Regions from separate parts of the Actinoplanes sp. NPDC000266 genome, predicted to be linked through region 2. Evidence: riboswitches for the same ligand, from Rfam matches in the RefSeq annotation. Region 2 holds a riboswitch; each other region holds the start of a gene.

Region 1 (7,055 bases), on a different contig from region 2:
CGGGCCTGGCAACTGCGGCAGTCGTACGTCAGCGAGCGCGGCACCCGCTTGCTGACCTCGGTGCTCACCTCGCCGCGCGGCATCGGGCCGTGGACGACCTCGCGGAACGCGTCGGCGGTGACCCGGAAGGCCTCGATGCCCAGTTTCATGCCGTCGGGGATCTGGCCGCTCTGGATACGCGCCGTGGCGTCGGCGTCGCTGATCGGCCACAGCTGTTTGACCAGGGTCGCGAGGTCGGCGCGGCGATGCAGATGAGGGGCGCCGCGCGCGGCCCAGACAGTGATCAGCCGGTCGTCGGCGAGCGGGCCGCTGGTGCGGGCGGCCAGCGCGACCTGGGCCGAGCCGGGCGTGTATTCCTGCACGCCGAGGTCGAGGACGGGCAGATCGGCGGGGCGCGCCTCGGCGCGCTCGGCCAAGCCGAGAGCGGCGACGCGGTACGCCATCACCTGTGCACGATCGACGCTGACCATGGCACACCTCCGGGAAGTTCAGGTGCGACGACCGTACCGCCGGGCTGCGACATTTTTGAGCCGTTCGCGGCGGGTGCCGGCCTGTCCCTCGACGAGTTCCCAGGTGTCGAGGCGACTGGAGCCGTACGGGCCCTCCTGCAGGATCGGCGGCTCGCCGGTCAGCCGGTATCCGCAGCGCTGGGCCACGGCGGTGCTGGCGGTGTTACGCGGGTCGATGCGAAGAAGCAGGCGGCTCAGGGTGAGCGTGCTGCGGGCGTACGACGAAAGCAGTGAGAGCGACCCCGACGCCAGCCCGCGCCGGCGATGATGCTTGCCCACCAGATAGCCCAGCTCGGCCTCTTTGAGGCCGAGGTCGACGCCGAAGAGCAGCACCTCGCCGAGCGGCCGTCCGCCGTCGGCGGTGATCGCGAGCTGGATGCGCGAACCGCTGACGCGGCCCTGGTGGGAGCGTTTGAGATAGGCGATGCCGGCCTCCACGTCGAACGGTGACGGCATCGGTGTCCACCGGGCGATCTCGGGCTCGTCGAGCATCTCGATCAGGTCGTCGAGGTCCTCGGATCGCCATTCGCGCAGCACGATGCCGTCCCCCGTCAAGGTGAGCGGGTACGGAAGACGGCCGGCCATGATTTCGATCCTGCCCGTAAGGGGCCGGTTGCAGCCAGTCTCGATCCATATCTGGCTCATGAGTGATTGCTCATGTCGCGAACGCTGGCGGATCTTGTGGAGATGTGGTGTGCGTCGTCGTAGCCGGCTCCGCCGCCCTCTAGCGTCAAGATCATGAAAGCGATACGCGCCTGGCTGCTCGTCTTCGTCATCGGCCTGGTGCTGAGCGGGGTGACGGCTTTCCCGCTGGTCACCGAGGTTCGCGTGCTGGCTGACGTGCTGCACGCGGTGCCGGCGCCGGACGCCCTGGTCGCGTGGATCGACCGGGTGCGCGAGGGCCTGGAGGTGACCGGGACGAACTACCCCTTCATCGCGTACGGCACGGACTGGCTGGCTTTCGCGCATCTGATGATCGCCATCGCGTTCTGGGGGCCGTGGCGCGATCCGGTCCGCAACATCTGGGTGATCGAGTGGGGGATGATCTGCTGCCTCGCGATCATCCCGCTCGCGTTGATCGCCGGCCCGATCCGCGAGCTGCCGTGGTGGTGGTTACTCATCGACATGTCGTTCGGGGTCTTCGGGATCATCCCGTTGATCGTCGTGCGTCGGATGATCAAGCGGATGGCCACGGATTCTGCACCCTCAGTGCCCAATGTGGACGCTGTCGCGTGAGGTGATCTCCGAAGTCGTACGGTAATCGTCGTGGACGCTACTTCGGCCCGTCGGGGCGAGACGTACGGCGGGCGGTCGCGCGCGCAACGTTCCTCCGACCGCCGGGAGCGCATCGTGGCGTCGGCGGTGCACCTGTTCGGCACGCGCGACTACGACGACGTGACGGTCACCGACGTCTGCGCCGGGGCGAAGGTCTCCAAAAGGTACTTCTACGAGCATTTCCGCGACCGCGAGGACCTGGTGATCAAGGTCCAGCGGGAACGGAACGAGTGGCTGCTGCGCGGGGTCGCGGCGGCGGCTCCGCCGAGCCCGAACAGCCTGGCCGACCTGTTCCGCCCGGCGCTGCGCACACTGGTCGGCCTGCTGCGCGACAACCCCGAGACCGCACGCGTCATCTACATCAACGCACCACGGATGGAGACCCGCCGCCGCGGAGTGCTCCGAGAAGACGCCCACTTCCTGGCGGCTTTGCTGAGCCCGGTACGCCCACCTCAGGACCAGGACAGGTACGACCGCACGCTGCTGGCCCTGGTCGCCGGAGTCAGCGAGGTCATCATCGACTGGATCACCCACGGCATGCCCGGCGACCCCGACCAGCTGGCCGACCACTTGACCACGATCGCGGTGGCCCTGGCCGAAAGTCTGTAATGGGAGCCCTTCAGCTTGGCTTTCGGCCCACGATGACGGTGCGGGTGGCTCGGACGACCAGGTCGTCCCGGCTCTTGATGCCGGCCACGATGGTGTCGAGGGCCGTCAGGTCGGCGGCGGGGAGGCGGTCGTCCATGCGGCCCCGGGCGCGGCCCAGCGAGATCTCCGCGTAGCGGCCCGTCGCGGCGGGCAGGGGCGGGCGCAGGTCGATGTCGAAGCGGCGGTCGGCCTCGACGGTGAAGCCGGCCTCGGCCAGCAGGGCCGGCCAGTCGGCGTGCATGTGCAGGCCGTGTTCGGCGCGCATCTTGTCGAGTTCCACGTTGAGGCGCGCCTCCAACTCCGCCTCGGGGCCCTCGGGCAGGAAGCTCGGGAACGAGTCGAGCTCGCTGACCACCAGAAGCCCGCCCGGGCGCAGCGCCGCCAGCGCCTGCCGGAGCCCCCGGATCGGCTCGGCCAGGTGGTGCAGCGAGGCCGAGGCCCAGATCAGGTCGGCCGGGCCGAAGTCGGGCCAGGGCTGGTCGAGGTCGGCCCGCACGGTCCGGATGCGGCTGTCGCTGGCCTGGATGTGGGCGAGCATCTCGTCGTCCATGTCGACGGCGACCACCTCGGCCCCGGGCAGGGCGCGCAGGAGCGCGCGGCTGCCGACGCCGGTGCCCGCGCCCAGGTCGATGATCTTCGGCTGGGCCGGGGCCAGCGAGCCGACCCAGGTGATGACCTCGTCGTGATAGTCGCGCAGCACCTCGGCGTCGAGGTCGAGCAGCTCGGCGAAAGCGGTATGTGCCATGTCTCGAAGGTAGCCGCTTCTTGCGCCTGCGACATAGCATCTTGCGTATGACGCAAGACGGTGAGCTGGACTCCCTCGTTCGGCAGCGCATCCGCGGCCTGCGGATCGCCCGCGGCTGGTCGCTCGACGAGCTGGCGGCCCGCTGCTACCTGAGCCCGTCGACGCTCAGCCGCATCGAGACCGGCCACCGGCGGATCGCCCTCGACCAGCTGGCCCCGATCGCCCGGGCCCTCAGCATCACGCTCGACCAGCTCGTGGAGTCGGGCGCCGACGACGACGTGGTGATCCGCCCGCACCGAGACGAGGCCCGCGGCATCACGACGTGGCTGCTCTCCCACGAGAGCAACCAGACCGTGGCCAAGCTGCGCGTCACCCGCACCATGCCGAAGGACCTGCGGGTGCACCCCGGCCGCGACTGGTTCACCGTGCTCTCCGGCACGATCATCCTGCGCCTGGGCGAGCGCACCATCACCGTCCGCGCCGGCGAGGCCGCCTCGTTCTCGACGATGGTCCCCCACGCCTTCGGCGCGCTGGACGGCCCGGCCGAGGTCCTGTGCATCCTCGACCACGAGGGCGAACGCTCCCACCTCCTCAACCATAGTGAGCATCACTGAGGGCCACGCGCGGAGATCTCCACGCCGGCGGCGCGGAGGCGCTCCACGAGCGTGTCGCCGAGAGCGGTGGCCGGGGTCAGGACGCCACCCTCGCCCTTCGGCAGGTCGACGGCCAGGGCCAGGGCGCTCTCGCCCAGCATGATCGCCGTGCCGCCGTATCCGGGATCGCTTTGAGCGCGGAACCGAGCCGTGTAGTAGGCGCCCGTGCTCGTCCGCGCGAACACGTCGCAGGTGAAGTGGCCCTCGTCGGACGACGGCCCCTCCCCTGGTTTTGGCAGCACCCGATCGATCACGTATCGGGTCGGCGGCAGCATCAGACCGGCGACGAGGGCTCCGAAGCCCAGCTTCATCCCGTTCGCGACCACCGGCGACACCAGAGGCGAGGCGCCCACGCTCATCAGTTCGCGATAGCGGAACCCGCGCCCGTAGGCGAAGCCCCGCAGCGCGTTCGTGCGCCGCACGACCCGCGTGTTGTAGGACGCCATGAAGAACGGCGCGAGGGTCCCCCGCAGCGAGGGATGCACCCGGTCGCCCCGCACGGTGGCGACGTCGGACTGCCGGCCCAGGTCGGGCTCGGCGGCCCGGTCCGGGCTCAGTGAGTACGGGCTGGCGGCGATCCGCCTCTTCGACGGATCGCGCTTGATCGTGTCGAGCTGGTGCCGCAGCGAGTCGACCGTGCCGCCGCTGACCCCGCCGCGCAGGCTCGTCACGACCATCGCGGTGTCGGTGAGCTCGCCCGCGCCGTCGCCGCGCACGGCCTCGTTCACGACATGCACGCCGAGGTCGGACGGGATCGAGTCGAACCCGCACGAATGCACGATCCGGGCGCCCGTGCCCCGAGCCACCTCATGGTTGTCGTCAATGCTCTGACGTGCGAAAAGAACCTCCCCGGTGAGGTCGAGATAGTCGGTTCCGGCCTTGGCGCAGGCGTCCACCAATGGCTTGCCGTATTTCGCGTACGGACCCACCGTCGTGACGAGAACCCGCGTCGCCGCCGCGACTCGGGCGACCGCGTCGGCATCACCGGCGTCGGCGACCAGGATCGGCCAATCGACACCGAGCCGGCGTTTCACGGCGTCGAGTTTGCTTTCGGATCGCCCGGCCAGCGCGATCCGGACGCCATCGGGGGAATGCTCGGCCAGATGCCGTGCCACCAGCGCACCGACGAAGCCGGAAGCGCCGTAGACGACGATGTCGTGCTCGGTCATGGTTGCCAATTCTCCAACAAGCCACATGAATGCGCGCGACACGATAACGTCGGTCTCGCCTATTCCTATAAGAATCCGGCCGGCGCCCTTTCGCGGGCGCCGCCGGTCCGTGCGGGCGGAACGCCGAATCCTGCCGCCGCCCGACGGAACACATCATTACGGCATGGAGCGGGGGACCCGAGTTCTTCGGCGCTTTGGCGCGCCTCGGGGTGAAGCCGCGCACGCGCGGCCGGGCACCTCAGCCCGAACCCGACAGCTGACCTCGTAGGCGTGGAGGACTCTCTGTCATGGCACACATGTGCAAACCTGCCCGCGTAACCCTGGGTCTGGCCGCCGCAGTCGTCACTCTGGCCACCCCCGTTACCCCGGCGCTCGCTTCACCCTCAGCCGCCTCGCTCGCGAAGGGCGGCTCGGTCAACTGGGACGCCATCGCCGAGTGCGAATCCGGCGGCAACTGGGGCATCAACACCGGCAACGGCTACTACGGCGGCCTGCAATTCAGCCGCAGCACGTGGCGCTCCCACGGCGGACACCGTTTCGCCCGCACCGCCGACCAGGCATCACGCGCGGAACAAATCCAAATCGCCGAGCTGGTACGCCGTTCCCAAGGCCTGGGCGCGTGGCCTACTTGCGGCCGAAAAGCTTCTTCTACCCGCCAATATCGCAGCACAAACACAGAAGGTCTAGCGGCCAGCCGGACCGCCATCCGCAAATCCACCGCCAAGGCTCCTTCCACAAGGTCATCCACAGGCCGCTACTACGTAGTGCGCCCCGGCGACACCCTCGCTTCAATCGCCGCCAAGGCGAACGTGGAAGGTGGCTGGCGTGCCCTATATCGCCTGAACCGGGCCGCTTTGAACAACCCGCACCGCATCTTCCCGGGCCAGCCCTTGGCCCTGTGAATCACCGTTCCCAGCCGTCGGCGATCTCGCGAAACGCCTGGTCGCCGGCGCCGGGAATCACGACCGCGGAGTCTGGAACTCAGGCTGGTCGAGAACGCGCAGCCAACTGCCGTCGGGCTGTCGGCGGACCACCTGGGCCCGGGCGCCGGAACCGTCGCGGGGAGGCGTGGAGGTCAGCGCCAGGTCACCGCTCAGCAGGGTCGGCAGGGGCTGCTCGGGCTCGAAGGCCGGCATGTGTGGCAACGCTTCCTCCCACATGCGCCGGATGGCGGCACGGCCGACGGTCTGGCGGCCGGGCGGGTAGGCCATCACGGCGTCCTTCTCGTAGAGCAGGGCGAGACCCTCGGCGTCTTTGGCGTTGGCACGCTCGACGAACAGGCGGGTCAGGTCTTCGGGGCGCTGGGCCTTCTCTCGTTCGGTCATGGGTTCAGCCTTCTCGGGGGCGCATGAGAAGTCCAACGCATGGTTTTCATGGGAACTAGAATCCGCGGTTATGGAGCTGCGGCAGCTGGAATACTTCGTCACGGTCGCCGAGGAAGCGAACTTCACCCGGGCCGCGGAAAAGGTGCACATCAGCCAGTCCGGGGTGAGCGCGCAGGTCAAGGCGCTGGAGCATGAGCTCGGGGCGGAGCTGTTCGACCGTTCGGGGCGGGTCGCGCGGCTCACCGAGGCGGGCCTGGCCGCCCTTCCGTACGCTCGGGCCGCGCTGGACGCCGCAGCCGATCTTCGTCAGGCCGTGGACGAGGTGAGAGGGCTGGTCCGCGGGCACGTGACGGTCGGGATGGTGACCGGCTGTGAGGTCACGCCGCTGTTCGCGGGGATCGCCGGTTTCCACGCCGAGCACCCGGGCATCGAGCTCGAGCTGACCGAGGGAGACTCGGACGATCTGGTCGCCGGCGTCCGGGCCGGTGCGATCGACATCGCGCTCGTCGGCCTCGCCGGCGGGCCGCCCGAGCACCTGGCCGCCCACATCATCGTGAGTGAAGGCCTGGTCGCGCTCGTCCCACCGGAGAAGAGCGCGGGAAACGATCGCATCTCGTTGGCCGACCTCATGGCGTACCCCCTCGTCACTCTGCCGCAAGGCACCGGGATCCGTGCCGTTCTCGACGAAGCCTGCGTGGCGGCGAAGTTGATCCCCGACGTGGCGCTGGTCG
Region 2 (7,055 bases):
GGAGCTGGCCCTGACCGGCGAGAACGTCCGGAAGCCGGTGGCCGACGCCCGCAAGGACCTGACCGCGCAGGAGACGGCGATCATCCGCCTGGCCGTGGCCGGGCGCACCAACCCGGAGATCGGCGCCGCGCTGTTCCTCAGTTCCCGCACCGTCGAATGGCACATGCGCAAGATCTTCACCAAGCTGGGCGTGAGCTCGCGCCGGGAGCTGGCCGCTACGTGGCCCGACGGGCCGGAACCGGCGCCGGCTCCTTGACCGCCTCCAGCCTCAGCAGCGTGGTCAGGCGGCGCGCGCCGACCCGGGTCAGGGAGCGGAGCACCTGCTGCAACTCGCGGGCGTCGGCGGCGGCGATGTGCAGCAGCACGTCCTCGGGCCCGGTCACCGCGTCGGCGCGCAGCACGGCCGGGATGCCGGCCAGGGCCTCGGCGAAGCGGGCGTCGCCCTCGTCGGAGTGCTCGGTGAGGGCGACGAGCACGAACGCCTCGACCCGGGCGCCCGCTTTCTCGGGATCGACCAGGGCCCGTACGCCGGTGATGACGCCCTCGGCGCGCAAGCGCTGAACACGCCGGAGCGTGGCCGCCGGCGAGAGCTGGAGCCGGCGGGCCAGCTCGATGTTGGGCAGATCGCCCTCGTGTTGCAGCAGATCGAGGATCGCGCAATCTTTCTCGTCCAGAGCGGTCATGTCCTTACTATAGTTGTGCGAGATGGGCCATTTACCTCCCGGAAGTTGCTGACCGAGGGTGGGCTCGCCACCGTGGCGTACATGGGAAGAAAAGAATTGGCCCTTGTCGCGGTGACCGCGGTGTGGGGTGGCACCTTCCTCACGGTGCAGAAAGGGCTCGCGGTCGCCGGGCCGTGGTCGTTCGTCGGCCTGCGCTTCGGCGTCGCCGCGCTCGCGCTGGCCGCGCTGGCCCCGCACGCCCTGCGCCGGCTGACCCGGCGCGAACTGGCGGTGGGCTCCGTCGTCGGTGTGGCGCTGGCCGGCGGGTACGGGCTGCAGACCGTGGGCCTTCAGACGATTCCGAGCTCGACGTCGGCTTTTCTCACCGCGCTGTACGTCCCGCTGGTGCCCCTGGGCCTGTGGGCGATGACCCGCCGTACGCCCGCGGCCGGCGCCTGGGCCGGCATCGGTTGCGCCTTCGCCGGCCTGCTGTTGCTCACCGGCGCCACCACCGCCGGCCTGAGCCTGGGCACGGGCGAGGTGGTCACTCTGCTCGGCACGGTGGCGATCGCCGCCGAGATCCTGCTCATCGGCCGCTTCGCCGGCGGCGTCGACGCCCGCCGGGTCACCGTCGTGCAGCTCGCGGTGTGTGCCGTCATCTGTTTCGCCGTACGGCCGGTCGTGGGCGAGCCGCTGCCCGCGCCCTCGTGGACCCTGGCCGCCATCGCCGGTGGCCTCGGCGTGGCCAGCGCGCTCATCCAGGTCACGATGAACTGGGCCCAGCGCTCGGTCTCGCCCACCCGGGCCACGGTCATCTACGCCGGCGAGCCGGTCTGGGCCGCCCTGATCGGCCGCCTGGCCGGTGAGCGCCTGACCACGGGCGCGCTGGCCGGAGGTGTGCTCATCGTGGTGGCCGTCATCGTGTCGGAGCTGCCGATACGCGGAACAAGCTCCCGCCCGAAGGCGCTGGAACCTCAGTGATCGACTCTCAGTTTCAGGTCTCGCTGCTCGACCGATCCCGTACGCGCGCCGGCGAACCCGGCGCGCGGGCGCTCGCGGGGACGGTGGCCCGGGCGGTGAGCGCCGAACGGCTCGGGTACGGACGGTTCTGGGTGGCCGAGCATCACGGGGTGCCCGGGATCGCCGGGTCGGCCCCGGCGGTTCTGCTGGCCGCCGTGGCCGGGGCGACGGCGACGATCCGGATCGGCTCGGCCGGGGTGATGTTGCCGCATCACCAGCCGCTCGTGGTGGCCGAGCAGTTCGCGACGCTGTCGGCCTTCGCGCCGGGGCGGGTCGATCTGGGGCTGGGGCGGTCGCCCGGGTTCACCCCGCCCGTGCGGCGGGCGCTCCGGCAGGCCGAGCGGGACTTCGCCGCCGATCTGGAGGAGCTGCGCGGGTTCCTCGACGGGACGTCGGAGGTCGGGCTGCATCCGCGGCCGCACGGGGAGGTGCCGATGTACGTCCTGGCCACCGGCAGCGGGCTGGAGATCGCGGCGGCGCTCGGGCTGCCGGTGATCGTGGGTGGTCCGCTTCTTCACGATCCGCTTCTTCACGACGGGAAGGGCGCGCTGGACCGCTATCGCCGCGAATTCCGGCCCTCGCCCCGGCAGGCGGAGCCGTGGGTGGCGGTCAGCCTCGACGTGCTGGTCGCTGACACCGCCGCCGAGGCGGCCGATCTGCTTCTTCCGGAGGCGTGGGCGATGGCGCAGAGCCGTACGACCGGCGTGTTCCCGCCCCTCGAACCGGTTGCCGTCGCCAAAGCCGCCGACCGCACCCCGCGCCAGCGGCAATATCTCGAGCAGACCGTCGCCGCGGCCATCGCCGGCACGGCCGGGCAGGTCGAAAGCCGGCTGGGCGAGCTGTTCGACCGTACGGGCGCGGCCGAGCTGGTCGCCGCCGGCAGCACGTACGACCGGGACGCCCTGGCCGCCTCGGACGCGGCGCTGGCCGCGCTGTTTCAGAGCGCCTGAACGGCGCGGATGATGGTTCCGGGTGCGGTGATCGAGGTCCAGTCGGCGCGCACGTCGGCCAGGCGGACCAGGCCGGCGCGGTCGGCGACCACGACCGTGGCGAACGGCAGGACGGCGCGGCCGGTGCCGAGCGTCCGTTCGGCGCCTCAGCTGGCGAAGCCGATGTTGAGCGCGTCGATGAGGGTGTGCCGAGGATCGGACGCGACCAGGTAGCTGAGGTCGTGCCGTCTCTTGACGGCTGCGAGCCGGTCCGGCGCCTGCGGGCTGACCGCCACGAGGTGCGCGTCCAGCGCGGCCAGGGCCGGGGCGAGCGTGTACTGGTAGAGCCGCAGGGCGGCGTCGCACTCGGGTGAGCTCGCGTGCCGGAAGAAGGCCAGCACGACCGGCCCGGTGTGCCGCAGCCGGTCGAGATGGATCGGCCCGAGGTCGACCTCGACCAGCGGGATGTCGGGCAGGCGGTCGCCGCGGGCGACCATCCGGCTGCGGATCGCGCTGTTCTCGAGTTGCAGCCGGAAGGTCTCGTCGTCGTCGCGGAGGCTCGGGCGCTCGGTGATCGGAAACATGCGACCTACAATACCTACCGGTTTTATAGAATATGTTGCGACGATGTGGCCATGAGCCATTTGCAAAAAGCGCCCTAGTCGGGTGTTCAGTTTCGCGCGGCTGCGACAGTTGTCGATTGACTGATGCGGGGGAGCATGAGCGAGTTCTATGTCGATCCGGCCGGGCTCACCGGTCTCTACAACCAGTACGCGCGGGCGTCCGGGGATGCCGTCGACGTGCTTGATTACACCAAGCGGCACTGTGATCTGCCGATGGTCTCCGAGGGCTTTCTGATGATGGTCATCGGGCCCCACAAAGAGGTGTACGAGGAGCTGACCGCTGCCCTGGCGCGGCTCGACTCGCTGACCCGTGGGGCCGGGTCTCAAGTGAACGCGGCGCAGAACGACTACGCGCGGGCCGATCAGGGTGCGGCCGCGCGGGTGGACGCCTCCTATCCGGGGGCGAAGGACGTGGCGTACGTCGGAGAAATGCTTGGCCGGCAGCGGCCCGACGCGCACGCCGCTTTCGCCGATGTCGGGGAGCCCACGGCGCGGCTGACCAATCCGGAGTACGCGGTCGGGATCGAGATGTGGTCGATCAATCCGCTGGCCGATCTGGTCAGCCCGGCGGCGTGGCTTCGGCAGATCAGCATCTGGCTGTTCAGCTTCGACCCGCTCGAAGGGTGGGCCAAGGACGTCGGCGGGGACTGGAAGGCGTACACGCACTGTGCCATGGCGATGGGCCACATCGGGGCCGCCTCGCGTGATCTGGGCGCCAACCTTCTCGCCGGGGCCCAGGACGTGCCCAGTGTCTGGCGTGGGCGGGCGGCCGAGGCCGAGCAGGAGTTCCAGTTGCAGCTGGGGCTCGCGGCGGCCGCGCTCAACGACGCCTGCGGGCAGTACAAACAGCTCTACCTTCAGGCCGCCGAGGCGGTGAAGAAACTGGTCGACGTGGTCGCGGGGCTGATCACCGATCTGATCGACCTGCTCATCATCATCAACGCGGCCTCGGCCGTGGGCACCGCGCTGATCGAGACCGGGATCGGCGCGCTGGCCGGGTACAGCGTCGCCGCCTACTACACGTGGCAGGCGTACGACCTGTACAAGCACATCTCGGACTTCTACGGCAAGACCGAGGACATGATCAAGCTGATCGCCGGTTCGATCGGCGCGGTGAAGGCCGACATCGCCGTGAAGGACCTGCCGTCCGTCGCCCCGTACCATCACCCCGCCGGCTACTGAGGAGGATCCTATGAGCGGCGGCATCGCCGACGAGCCCCTGGCCCGCGCGGTCCTGCGCCACCTGGCCGACACCCGGGGCAGGGACGACGCGATGGGCTCCCTCGCCCGTACCGTGCTGTCCGGCGAGGCCGGCCTGCGCGAGGCCGCGAACAATCCGTGGCACGCGCAGGGTCTGGCCGCCGCCTTCGCCAAGTCGCAGCGGGACCTGACCGCCGAGGATCGTGCCCGGTACGAGCGCGAGGCCCGCCGGCTGGCCGATGGTGGGGAAGAGCGCCGATGAGCCCGATGATGCGATGGCGCCTGGCCATCCCGTTCATCCTCGTCTCGGCGCTCTTCCTGTTCGGCACCGTGCTCGGCGCGTGGGCCTACTGGTCACGGTGGACCACGGCCGAGCGGCTCATCACCGTCTTCCTCGGTGTCATGTTCGCGGCCAACCTCGCCATCAGCGTCTCCATCGGCACCGATCGCAAGATCACCGACACACCCTGGCTCCGGATGGGCACAGTGGCGTTGTTCTTCCTTCTGGCGTGCGGCGTCACCGTCGTACGCCGCAATCTTTAGAACCGGCGTACGACGTAGTTCGCGCTGAAGATCTTGCGCTTGCTGATGCGCGAGCCGCTGTGGGGCGAGTCGTACATGTAGCCGTTGCCGGCGTAGATGGCGGCGTGGTAGCCGTACGACCCCCGGCGCGAGATGAGCAGATCACCGGGCTGCTTGGCGCTCTTGCTGACCCCACGGCCGTACCGCTGCTGCGAATCGGCCTTGTGCGGCAGCTTGACGCCGATCGACTTGCGGTAGACGTACATCGTGTAGCCGGAGCAGTCGAACCGGTTGGGGCCGGCGGCGCCGTACAGATAGAGCTTGCCGACGTGTTTCCGCGCCTCGGCCAGGATCCGCCCGGCCTTGTTCGGCGCCGGCTTGATCACGGTGACCTTGAAGGCGCGGCCGGTGTGACCGGCGAAAACCCCATTGCCGGTGTACGCCGTACGGAAGTGCCCGGTCACCCTCGGCGCTGAGGTGAAGCTGACCGTGCCCTTGCTGTTCAGTTTCCGTACGGCCCAGGTGGCCCACTTGCCGCCGCGAAGCGCCTGGAGCCGTACCGAGCCGGAGGTGACGGCGGCGCCGTTGGCCGGGTTGCGGTAGGTGACCGTGATCTTCACCGTCCGGCCCAGCTTCAGCGATCTGGGCGTGAACGTGGTGCGGACCGAGACTTTCTTCTTGGCCGCCGCCTCGACCCGCACCGCGGTGCTCGTGCTCGCGGTGGCGCCGGACGGCGCGATCAGCAGGCCGACGGCCAGGGACAGGGCGATGGTGCCGGCGCCGGCAGACATGCGGCACCGGCCCGAACTTCGTTCGTGCACGGGAGAGAGTCCTTCCGGCACGCCTGCGAGGTTAGCTGTCGGGTTCGGGCGGGAAGGTTGCCCGGCCGCCAGGGGCGGCTTCACCCCGAGGCCCACGGGGAGTGGGCCGATGGTGGATCCCCCGTCCCTGCCCCGGATGCCTTCGCGGTGGTCCTGCTTGCTCGCGGTCGCGGCGATCGGCCCGGGCAGGGCTCGGCGTGAACCGATCGTCACGAGCCGGCGTGGTGGCCGGCACCATCTTGCTACACCGGATTTTCATTCTGTCCAGCGAGCGGCCGAATCACTCGCAGTAGTTGGCACGCTGGCCGGCGTCCTTTTTGCGGGGTCATTCAGAATTTCAGAAACATTCTGTATTCGTACGACTACTCTCCGTTTATTTAGCAATGTGAATTAGGGCACACAATTTCATCGGGCATTGACCTGTTGCCGAACCTCCCGAACTCGGCGAAATGGCAAAGGAGCGGGCATTGCCCACCCCGGCCGCGCGGGCCGGGGTGGGCGGTGGGGACCTGCTAAGCCGTGCAGGTGATGAACGGTGTGCTGGTGGGGCCGGAGGCGATGAATCCGAACTCGGCGGTGGCGCCCGGGGCGAGGGAGCCGTTCCAGGCGGCGTTGCGGACGGTCGCCAGTGAGCCGTTCATCGAGAGGTTGCCACTCCAGACCTGGCTGATCGACTGGCCGGAGGCCAGGGTCCAGGAGACCGACCAGCTGGTGACCGCGCTGCCGCCGGCCTTGACGGTGACCTTGCCCTGGAAGCCGCCCTGCCAGGAGCTCGTCGTCACGTAGGTCGCGCCGCACGCGCCGGCCGGCGGGGGAGTGGTCGGGGGCGCCGTGGTGGGAGGGGTCGTGGTGGGAGGGGTCGTGGTCGGAGGGGTCGTCGGCGGGGTGGTCGGCGGGGTGGTGGGGCCGGTGGTCGGCGGGAGCGGTGCTCCGGTGGCCAGGCTGGCGGCCAGGTCGGGCTGGAACGATCCAGCCGCGTACCGGCAGCCGTCGGCCTCGCCCGGGGGCTTCACCCACAGGAAGGCGTCGATGTTCGCGTCGCCGGTGTCGAGCGTGGGGTAGCGGCCGATCCGGCGGTCGGTGTTGTCGTCGCCGCACCAGTCGCCGGCCGCGCCGCCGTTGCGGCTCGTGTCGATGACCTGGCGCTTGCCGGAGATGCCGCGGCCGGACAGCGCGCTCAGGACCGAGCGGCCGAACGCGGTCTCGTTCGCGGTGGACTGGAAGTTCGAGACGTTGGTGTAGAAACCGTCGCCGTCGGCCACGCCCGCGTTGGCCAGC
Region 3 (7,055 bases), on a different contig from region 2:
TCACCGCAGCCGACGCCGCCTATCGCTCACTGCCCGAGTTCGCGTCGTTCGTGGTGATCGACGCCAACGGCACCCCGGACGAGGTCTCCGCGGCCCTGCACGCCGCGCTCGCCTCCAGCCCGGTGGCCCGGCGTCGCGGCCTGCTCCTGGCCGGCGCGGCCGCGCTGGCCGGCATGCTCACCGTCGTCGGCTACCAGTTCGCGGAGCTTCTCTAAACGGGTAGTTCCGCGCCGGTGGTCGGCTTCGAGGCGTCCGAGGCGAGGAAGAGCAGCACCGAGGCGATCTCCTCGGCGCTCGGCCACTTGCTGAAGTCCGCGTCCGGCATGTCCCGCCGGTTGGCCGGCGTGTCCACGACCACGGGCAGGATCGTGTTGCACCGCACGCCGCTCTTCTTGTATTCGGTCGCCACGGCGTTCGCGAAGGCCACCACGGCCGCCTTGGAGATCGCGTAGCCGGACCCGCCCGGGAACGGCGCCCGGGCCGCCCGCGCCGCCACGCAGACCACCGAGCCGCCGCCGGCCGCCACCAGGTGGGGGAGGGCGGCCGCGGTGACCAGATAGGTCGGCCGCAGGTTGGCCGTGAGCATCGCGTCGAGCCCGGCGATCGGCGTCTCGGCGATCAGCCCGCCGACCGTGAATCCACCGGCCAGATTGACCACCGCGCGCAGCGGAGCGCCGTTCTCGGCCGCCGCGGCCTCCACGGCCGTGGTGACATCCGTCTCGTTCCGGAGGTCGGCCTCCACCGCCAGGGCACCCTTCGGCAGCCGTCCGGACGACCCCGGACGGATCGGGGCGACCACCCGCCAGCCCTCCGCCACGAATCTCTCGACCGCCGCCGAGCCGATGCCACCGGCCCCGCCGGTGATCAGAACCGTGCCCTCGCCCATGTGCCCTCCCGCTGTGTTCTTCGTCACCCCGGCCATCCGGATGGTTCGGGATGTCCGAACCGTTGTCGAACGGTGGGTCACTCGCCGGAGCATCACCCGTGCGGGCGAGTGAACTGCGCCGCCGCGTGCCGCATTGTGGCAGGTGGTCCCGTTCGGTCAACGCCTCGGGATCTTTTCGATGGTGCTTTTGTTTCAAGCCCGTCGCGAACCTGACGATCCACCACCTGAACCCGGGAAGCCACTCGGCCGTACAGGGTGGTGACGAGGGTCCCAAGGTCATTGGTGATGCCCGTCGCTGTGATCAATGAGGGGCCGGTGGTGTCATGGGACGAGCGACGGGTAAGCGTCAGTCAGCGCTGCCGACGACCAGGGCGCGTGGGAATGCCGCCAGTATGGGCCTGCTCAGCAAGTATGCACGGGGCTCTCAGCTATCACCCAGGCATTCGTGACACTTTCGACCCACCAGCCGGAATCAGTACAGGCAGCAATTTGTTGTGTAGATGCCAGTAACCGCAATGTGCGAACTGCGGACGTTACGGGGAGGAACTGATGGACACAGGTATCGCCCGTAGCGGGGTTAGTAGTCATGGCAATGAGGGGACCGTGGGCAACGTGGAGAAGAGCACCGTCTTGAGGACCGATCAGGTTGCCGAGGAGCGCGACCTCGTTGGCGTCTACCTGCACGAGATCTCACGGACACCGCTGCTGGACGCCGCACGCGAGGTCGAGCTCTCCAAGGCGATCGAGGCGGGCCTCTACGCCGAGCACCTGCTCGAGACCGGCGAGGCCAAGCGCGGCGTGAGCCGGGAAGAGCTGGAGCGGCTGGTCACCGAGGGCCAGAAGGCCAAGGATCTGTTCATCCGGGCCAACCTGCGGCTGGTCGTGTCGATCGCCCGGCGCTACGTGCGCTCCGGCATGCCGATGCTCGACCTCATCCAGGAGGGCAACACCGGCCTGGTCCGCGCGGTCGAGAAGTTCGACTACGAGCGCGGCTACAAGTTCTCGACGTACGCCACCTGGTGGGTCCGTCAGGCGATCAGCCGGGCCATCGCCCAGCAGGAGCGCACCGTGCGCCTGCCCGTGCACCTGGTCGAGGACGTCAACCGGATGCGCAACGTGACCCGTCAGCTCGTCCGTGAGCTGGGCGGCGACCCCGAGCCCGAGCAGGTCGCGGCGGCCCTGGGCGTCACCGTCGAGCGGGTCAACGAGCTCACCCGCTGGGCGCAGGACACGGTGTCCCTCGACACGCCGGTCGGCGACGACGGCGACACCAACCTCGGCGACCTGGTCGCCGACAGCGACGCCCCGTCGCCTGAGGACATCGTTCTCACCGCGCTCGAGCGTCAGCGCATCGAGGGTCTGCTCAACCACCTCGACGACCGTTCGGCCGGCATCATGCGGGCCCGTTACGGCCTCGAGGACGGCCGCGAGCACTCGCTGACCGAGGTGGCCTCGCGCTTCTCGCTCAGCCGTGAGCGCATCCGCCAGCTCGAGATCCAGGCGCTCGGCCGGCTCCGCGAGCTGGCCCGGGCCGAGGGCCTCCAGGCCGCCTGACAAATTCCCCCCGCTCACTAGACACGAAAGGCCGGTACCCGATCGGGGTACCGGCCTTTGCTGTGCCTGACGCTACTTGACGCGCCCGTAGCCGTACGGCGACATGATGTCGATCGAGACTTTCTTGACCACCGATCCGGTGTGCGGAGCATGGATGATCATGCCGCCGCCCACGTAGATCGCCACGTGCCCGAGACTTCGGTAGAACACCAGATCGCCGGCCTGCAGCTGGGATCGGCTGATGTGGGCGACCACGCCCCACTGGGCCTCGGTGTTGTGCGGCAGCGACTTGCCCGCCGCGGCCCACGCGCCGGAGGTCAGGCCCGAGCAGTCCCAGGTGCCGGGGCCGTCCGCGCCGAACTCGTACGCCTCACCGAGCTGGTTATAGGCGAAGGCGACCGCCTTGCCGGCCGAGCCCGGCAGGTTGGGAACCGTGCCCGTGTACTTCGAGGTGGACTCCTGCGCCTGGCCGTAGGCCTCGGTGCGCATGGCCATCAGCTTCTTGATGTCTTTCTGGATGGTCGTCTTGCGGGCGGCCAGCGCGTTGACCTGAGCGGTCTGCTTGGCCTGGGTGGCCTTGAGGGCGGCCTGACGGGCGCTGAAGTTCTGGGTCGCCTCGGTGTACGAGTCGATGTCCCGCTGGTTGGCCCGCGAGATCTGGTCGAGGTAGTTGATCTTGTCGACCAGGTCGTCCTGCCCTTCACCGGACAGCAGCGCGGTCATCGGCCCGACCCGGCCCTGCATGTACGACGTCGCGGCGAGAGTGCCGACCCGGGCACTCGCGGTCTTGAGCGCCGCCTGGGCGGGAGCCAGAGACGCCGCGAGCTTCTTCTCGTCCGCGATCGTCTTCTTCAGGCTGATGTTCATCTTGTTGTAGTTCTCGGTGATGTCCTCGAGCTGGTTGGACGCCGCCTCGATCTTCTTGGTGAGCTCGCTCGTGGACGGAGCCGCGTGGGCGGCTGTCGCCAGAGACCCGGTCATCGCGACTGCCATGGCCGCGACGGCGAGCACCCGAAGCCTCGTACGGAGGTGTGGCACCGGTTTAGTGGCCTTTCTTCCGCTTGGCCGCCTACCGGGTTAGCTGTCGGGTTCGCGCTGGAAGAAGGCGCTACCGCAGTTTCGCGGATTCACCCCAAATACGCGGTTCCCCGGCTCCGTCACGGGCCGCGATCCGCTCGGGGGAGAGCGGGGCGTCGCCGCGAAGGATTGGGCGGCGCTGGCCGGCGCCACCGAGGGGAGTGGCTGCGGACCGGACCAACCGCATTAACTTATCGGGGGAAACATCAAATGCAAGCGGTCACAGAGTGATTTAAGACTGCGTACCGCTTTGCGTCATTGATCCCGATAACACATAGTCATTCGGCAAGGACAATGTGTTGATGCTGCCTCTCAAGCCGGACTATTCGCAAGCTCCGCCTCACGCTGCGGAATCCACTGCTTGCTCACCTTGCGCTCGACCCAGAAGGACAGGAACGGGATGGTGCCGGCCAGCATCACGGCGACCATGCGCGGGAACTCCCAGCCGGCCCGGCGCGAGAGGTCGAAGGTGAGGACGAGGTAGACCATGAAGAGGAAGCCGTGCGCCGGGCCGACCACCGCGACCACGGTGTCGTTGTCGGCCAGGTATTTCAGCGGCATGCCGACCACCACGAGCGCGAGCAGCCCCACGCCGACGATGTAGGCGATGATCCGGTAGCGGGTCAGGGCACCCTGCACAGTGGCACGTCCTTCTTCTGTCTCTATTTCCGGCCGGGGTAGTCGCCCGGGCGGGCGCCCGGATGTTCGTTCAACCAGGCCAGATAGTCGTTGTAGGCGGTCGTCTCGGCGTCGTCGGCGTCCGCGGCGGGACGCACGGCCACCCGGACCGGCCGGCCGACGGTAACAGCCGTACCTGGGAGCCTCTCGGGCTCCGGCTCGCCGGCCCGCGCCGGGTCGAGCTTGCGCCGGGCCAGCTGCACCTCGCGCCACCAGAGGAAGACGACGAAGCCCGCGAAGACCGGCCACTCGAACATGTAGCCCCAGCTGATCGCGTTTCCACCGGTCGCGCGGCTGAACTGCCACCAGCCCAGCACCAGGCACCCGAAGAACAGGACCAGCGCCAGGACGTGCCGGGCGATCCACGCCGGAGTCCACAGGCCCTTCATGCCCTTGAGCGTACCGGCGCGGGTTTGACCTCCGCCCGCATGGGCAACCGTCCCCTCATGGAGAACGGGATCGATCCAGCGGGTCTCGCGGACGAGGACCTCTTCCGCGAGCTGTCCAGCCTCTATCGCACGCGGTTCGCCACCCTTCGCCACGGCCCCGACGCGGCCCTGGCCAACCACTTCAAGCGGACCGCGGAGCTGGAGACCGAATACATGGCCCGCTATCCCGGCCGCGAGGTCGACCCGGACCGGCTGACCCAGGACTTCTAGCTAGGAGAACCCCTTGACCGAGACGCTGCGCGCCCGGCTGGCGCGCGTCGGCCAGTCGTACGCCCCCCACGAACACCGGCCGCTCGCCGGATATCTGGCCGCCATGGGCGCTTTCGGCGCCCTGGCCGCGAGTCTCGCCGCGGCCGCGAAGGTCACCGGGAAGCCCGCGCCGGAACGTCCCTCCCTGGGCGACGTGGCGCTGTTGTCGATCGCCACCCACAAGCTGAGCCGGTTGATCGCCAAGGACTCGGTCACCAGCCCGCTGAGGGCGCCGTTCACCCGGTACACCGAGCCGGCCGGGGCGGCGGAGCTCAACGAGGAGGTCCGCGACCACCACAGCTCCCTGAAGCACGGCATCGGCGAGCTCATCACGTGCCCGTTCTGCCTGGCGGTCTGGGTGGCCACCGGCCTGACCGGCGGCCTGGTCCTGGCTCCGCGCCTGACCCGCCTGGCCGCGACGACGCTGACCGCCACCGCGGTCTCGGACTTCCTTCAGATGGCCTACGACATCGCCAAGCACGCCGCGGAAGAGGACTGAGTCCCCTCAGGGTGGTCCGTCCCGGTCGAGACCGGACCACCCCTGAGGGCTCTCGGTCTCGCTGTCGTCCCGATCCGCGGTGATCTCCTCGTCCACGGCCGTGTCGTCGTGCTCGGCCGCGAAATCCTCCTGCTCGTCCGGATCCCCGATCGGCTCCATGTCCGCGCCCTCCTTGGCTCGTACGGGACTTGTCAGACTTCGAGAATCCGCAGCGCCTCGGCCGCCTCGTCCTGGGCGTACTCGCCCTCCGGCAGCGCGTCGATCCGCGTCAAGGCGGTGGCCGGCAGATCGGCCGCGATCGCCCGGCGCTGGAGGTCGGCGCTGCTCAGCCGCTCCTGCGCGTCGAAGGCGTCGTCCAGGAAGGCGTCCAGCTCACGGAAGTCATCGCTCACGGCCCGAGGACTACCCGCCGCATGCCGCCACAAACGCTGTGACCGGCGTCACATCCCCTAACGGAATCATGCCGGCGATCCGACCGTTGAGAGCAGATGTCGGTGTGCCCAGTGTCCCCGGGCCTCACCCATTGCCTTCACGGAATACCGTTCGGCTGGAGCCGTGATGAGCCACTCGCCGCGAGGCGACCTGCACACCGACATCGCGCCGTCCCCGGTCCGCCGGGGGCGGCGCACCTTTGTTTGAGGGCGCGGGTTCCATGGGTACTTGATCTCTTATGACTGATGACCGGATCGGGCAGCGCGCCGCCGATCTGCTCCCCGAGGAGCGGGCGGGCGGCGGAAGCGCGGACCCGCAGGTGCAGGCGGAAGCCATCCTCGCCGACTCCGACGAGCGCGAGGACGACCCCGGGGCGGCGCCGGACTCGTTCCTGGAGCGGCGCAGTTCGGGACAGGCCGCCCAGACCGGCGAAACCACCCGGTAGAGGCACAAGACTTACGTGTTCTTCGATGCTCATGGCAGGATGCCCCGCGTGCCTGCCCCAAATCGCCGGGTTTCGTCCCCGCAGCGTGGCCCCGCCCGAGTGCTGACCCGGCCCGGGCGTACGCGCACACCCGCGCCCCCGGCCGGCCCGCACCCCTTGGAACTGGCGGGCTTGCTGCACGAGCTGTCGGCGCTGCTGCTCTCGGCCGAGGGCTTCACCGCCGCCCTGGAGAGGCTGACCGGCTTCACCGTGGGCGCGGTGCCGGGCACGATCCGCTGCTCGGTCGCCCTGATCGGCGAGGGCGCCCCCGTGACCCAGGCCGGCCACGGCCTCGCGGGCGAAGCTGTGGACGCCCTCCAGTACGCGCAGGGCAGCCCCGGGCCGGGCCTCGAGGCCGCACGCACGCGGACCCTCGTCACCGTCCCCGACCTGGCCGACGACCAGCGCTGGCCCGAACTGACCGAGGCGGCCCGGGCCGAGGGCGTACGGGCGGTCGCCGCCGTACCCCTCGATCTGCCCCGGGCCGAGGTGGGCGCGCTCAGCCTGTACTTCGACGAGCCCGGCGCCCCCGGCCCCGACCGTCTGCTGACCGCCATGGCCCTGGCCAATCAGGCCGAGGTCCTGCTGGACGAGCTGCGCCGCCGCGAGTCCCTGAGCGCCGGCGCCACCATCGACCACGCCGTCGGCGTCATCATCGCCCAGCGGGGCTGCGGAGTCCGCGAGGCACACGACGTCCTCCGCGACACCGCCCAGCGCCTGGGCCTGGACCGCCAGGCCGTAGCCGAC

What was found. Region 2 has a riboswitch for cyclic di-AMP ahead of ACFY36_RS01755 (C40 family peptidase). Riboswitches for the same ligand answer to the same signal wherever they lie in the genome.
Region 1: linked by a shared signal. The riboswitch ahead of ACFY36_RS25175 (transglycosylase family protein) and the one ahead of ACFY36_RS01755 (C40 family peptidase) in region 2 are both predicted to bind cyclic di-AMP.
Region 3: linked by a shared signal. The riboswitch ahead of ACFY36_RS45480 (C40 family peptidase) and the one ahead of ACFY36_RS01755 (C40 family peptidase) in region 2 are both predicted to bind cyclic di-AMP.

The regions. Positions count from the first base shown of each region.
Region 1 is NZ_JBIAZI010000006.1:201,144-208,198, forward strand. It holds gene ACFY36_RS25140 (DNA glycosylase AlkZ-like family protein) at 1-470, opposite strand, end outside; gene ACFY36_RS25145 (GNAT family N-acetyltransferase) at 489-1,094, opposite strand; gene ACFY36_RS25150 (hypothetical protein) at 1,248-1,745, shown strand; gene ACFY36_RS25155 (TetR/AcrR family transcriptional regulator) at 1,776-2,393, shown strand; gene ACFY36_RS25160 (class I SAM-dependent methyltransferase) at 2,404-3,177, opposite strand; gene ACFY36_RS25165 (helix-turn-helix domain-containing protein) at 3,225-3,791, shown strand; gene ACFY36_RS25170 (saccharopine dehydrogenase family protein) at 3,785-4,999, opposite strand; cyclic di-AMP (ydaO/yuaA leader) riboswitch at 5,111-5,285, shown strand; gene ACFY36_RS25175 (transglycosylase family protein) at 5,296-5,901, shown strand; gene ACFY36_RS25180 (YybH family protein) at 5,959-6,324, opposite strand; gene ACFY36_RS25185 (LysR family transcriptional regulator) at 6,395-7,055, shown strand, end outside.
Region 2 is NZ_JBIAZI010000001.1:453,229-460,283, forward strand. It holds gene ACFY36_RS01715 (helix-turn-helix transcriptional regulator) at 1-256, shown strand, start outside; gene ACFY36_RS01720 (Lrp/AsnC family transcriptional regulator) at 216-683, opposite strand; gene ACFY36_RS01725 (DMT family transporter) at 765-1,643, shown strand; gene ACFY36_RS01730 (MsnO8 family LLM class oxidoreductase) at 1,640-2,632, shown strand; gene ACFY36_RS01735 (redoxin domain-containing protein) at 2,779-3,195, opposite strand; gene ACFY36_RS01740 (hypothetical protein) at 3,331-4,416, shown strand; gene ACFY36_RS01745 (hypothetical protein) at 4,427-4,696, shown strand; gene ACFY36_RS01750 (hypothetical protein) at 4,693-4,977, shown strand; gene ACFY36_RS01755 (C40 family peptidase) at 4,974-5,747, opposite strand; cyclic di-AMP (ydaO/yuaA leader) riboswitch at 5,783-5,934, opposite strand; gene ACFY36_RS01760 (glycoside hydrolase family 6 protein) at 6,290-7,055, opposite strand, start outside.
Region 3 is NZ_JBIAZI010000016.1:99,311-106,365, forward strand. It holds gene ACFY36_RS45465 (dTMP kinase) at 1-215, shown strand, start outside; gene ACFY36_RS45470 (SDR family NAD(P)-dependent oxidoreductase) at 212-913, opposite strand; gene ACFY36_RS45475 (sigma-70 family RNA polymerase sigma factor) at 1,436-2,440, shown strand; gene ACFY36_RS45480 (C40 family peptidase) at 2,513-3,421, opposite strand; cyclic di-AMP (ydaO/yuaA leader) riboswitch at 3,492-3,619, opposite strand; gene ACFY36_RS45485 (DUF3817 domain-containing protein) at 3,830-4,156, opposite strand; gene ACFY36_RS45490 (hypothetical protein) at 4,180-4,584, opposite strand; gene ACFY36_RS45495 (DUF6158 family protein) at 4,624-4,854, shown strand; gene ACFY36_RS45500 (DUF1360 domain-containing protein) at 4,868-5,392, shown strand; gene ACFY36_RS45505 (hypothetical protein) at 5,399-5,551, opposite strand; gene ACFY36_RS45510 (hypothetical protein) at 5,584-5,784, opposite strand; gene ACFY36_RS45515 (hypothetical protein) at 6,063-6,269, shown strand; gene ACFY36_RS45520 (ANTAR domain-containing protein) at 6,309-7,055, shown strand, end outside.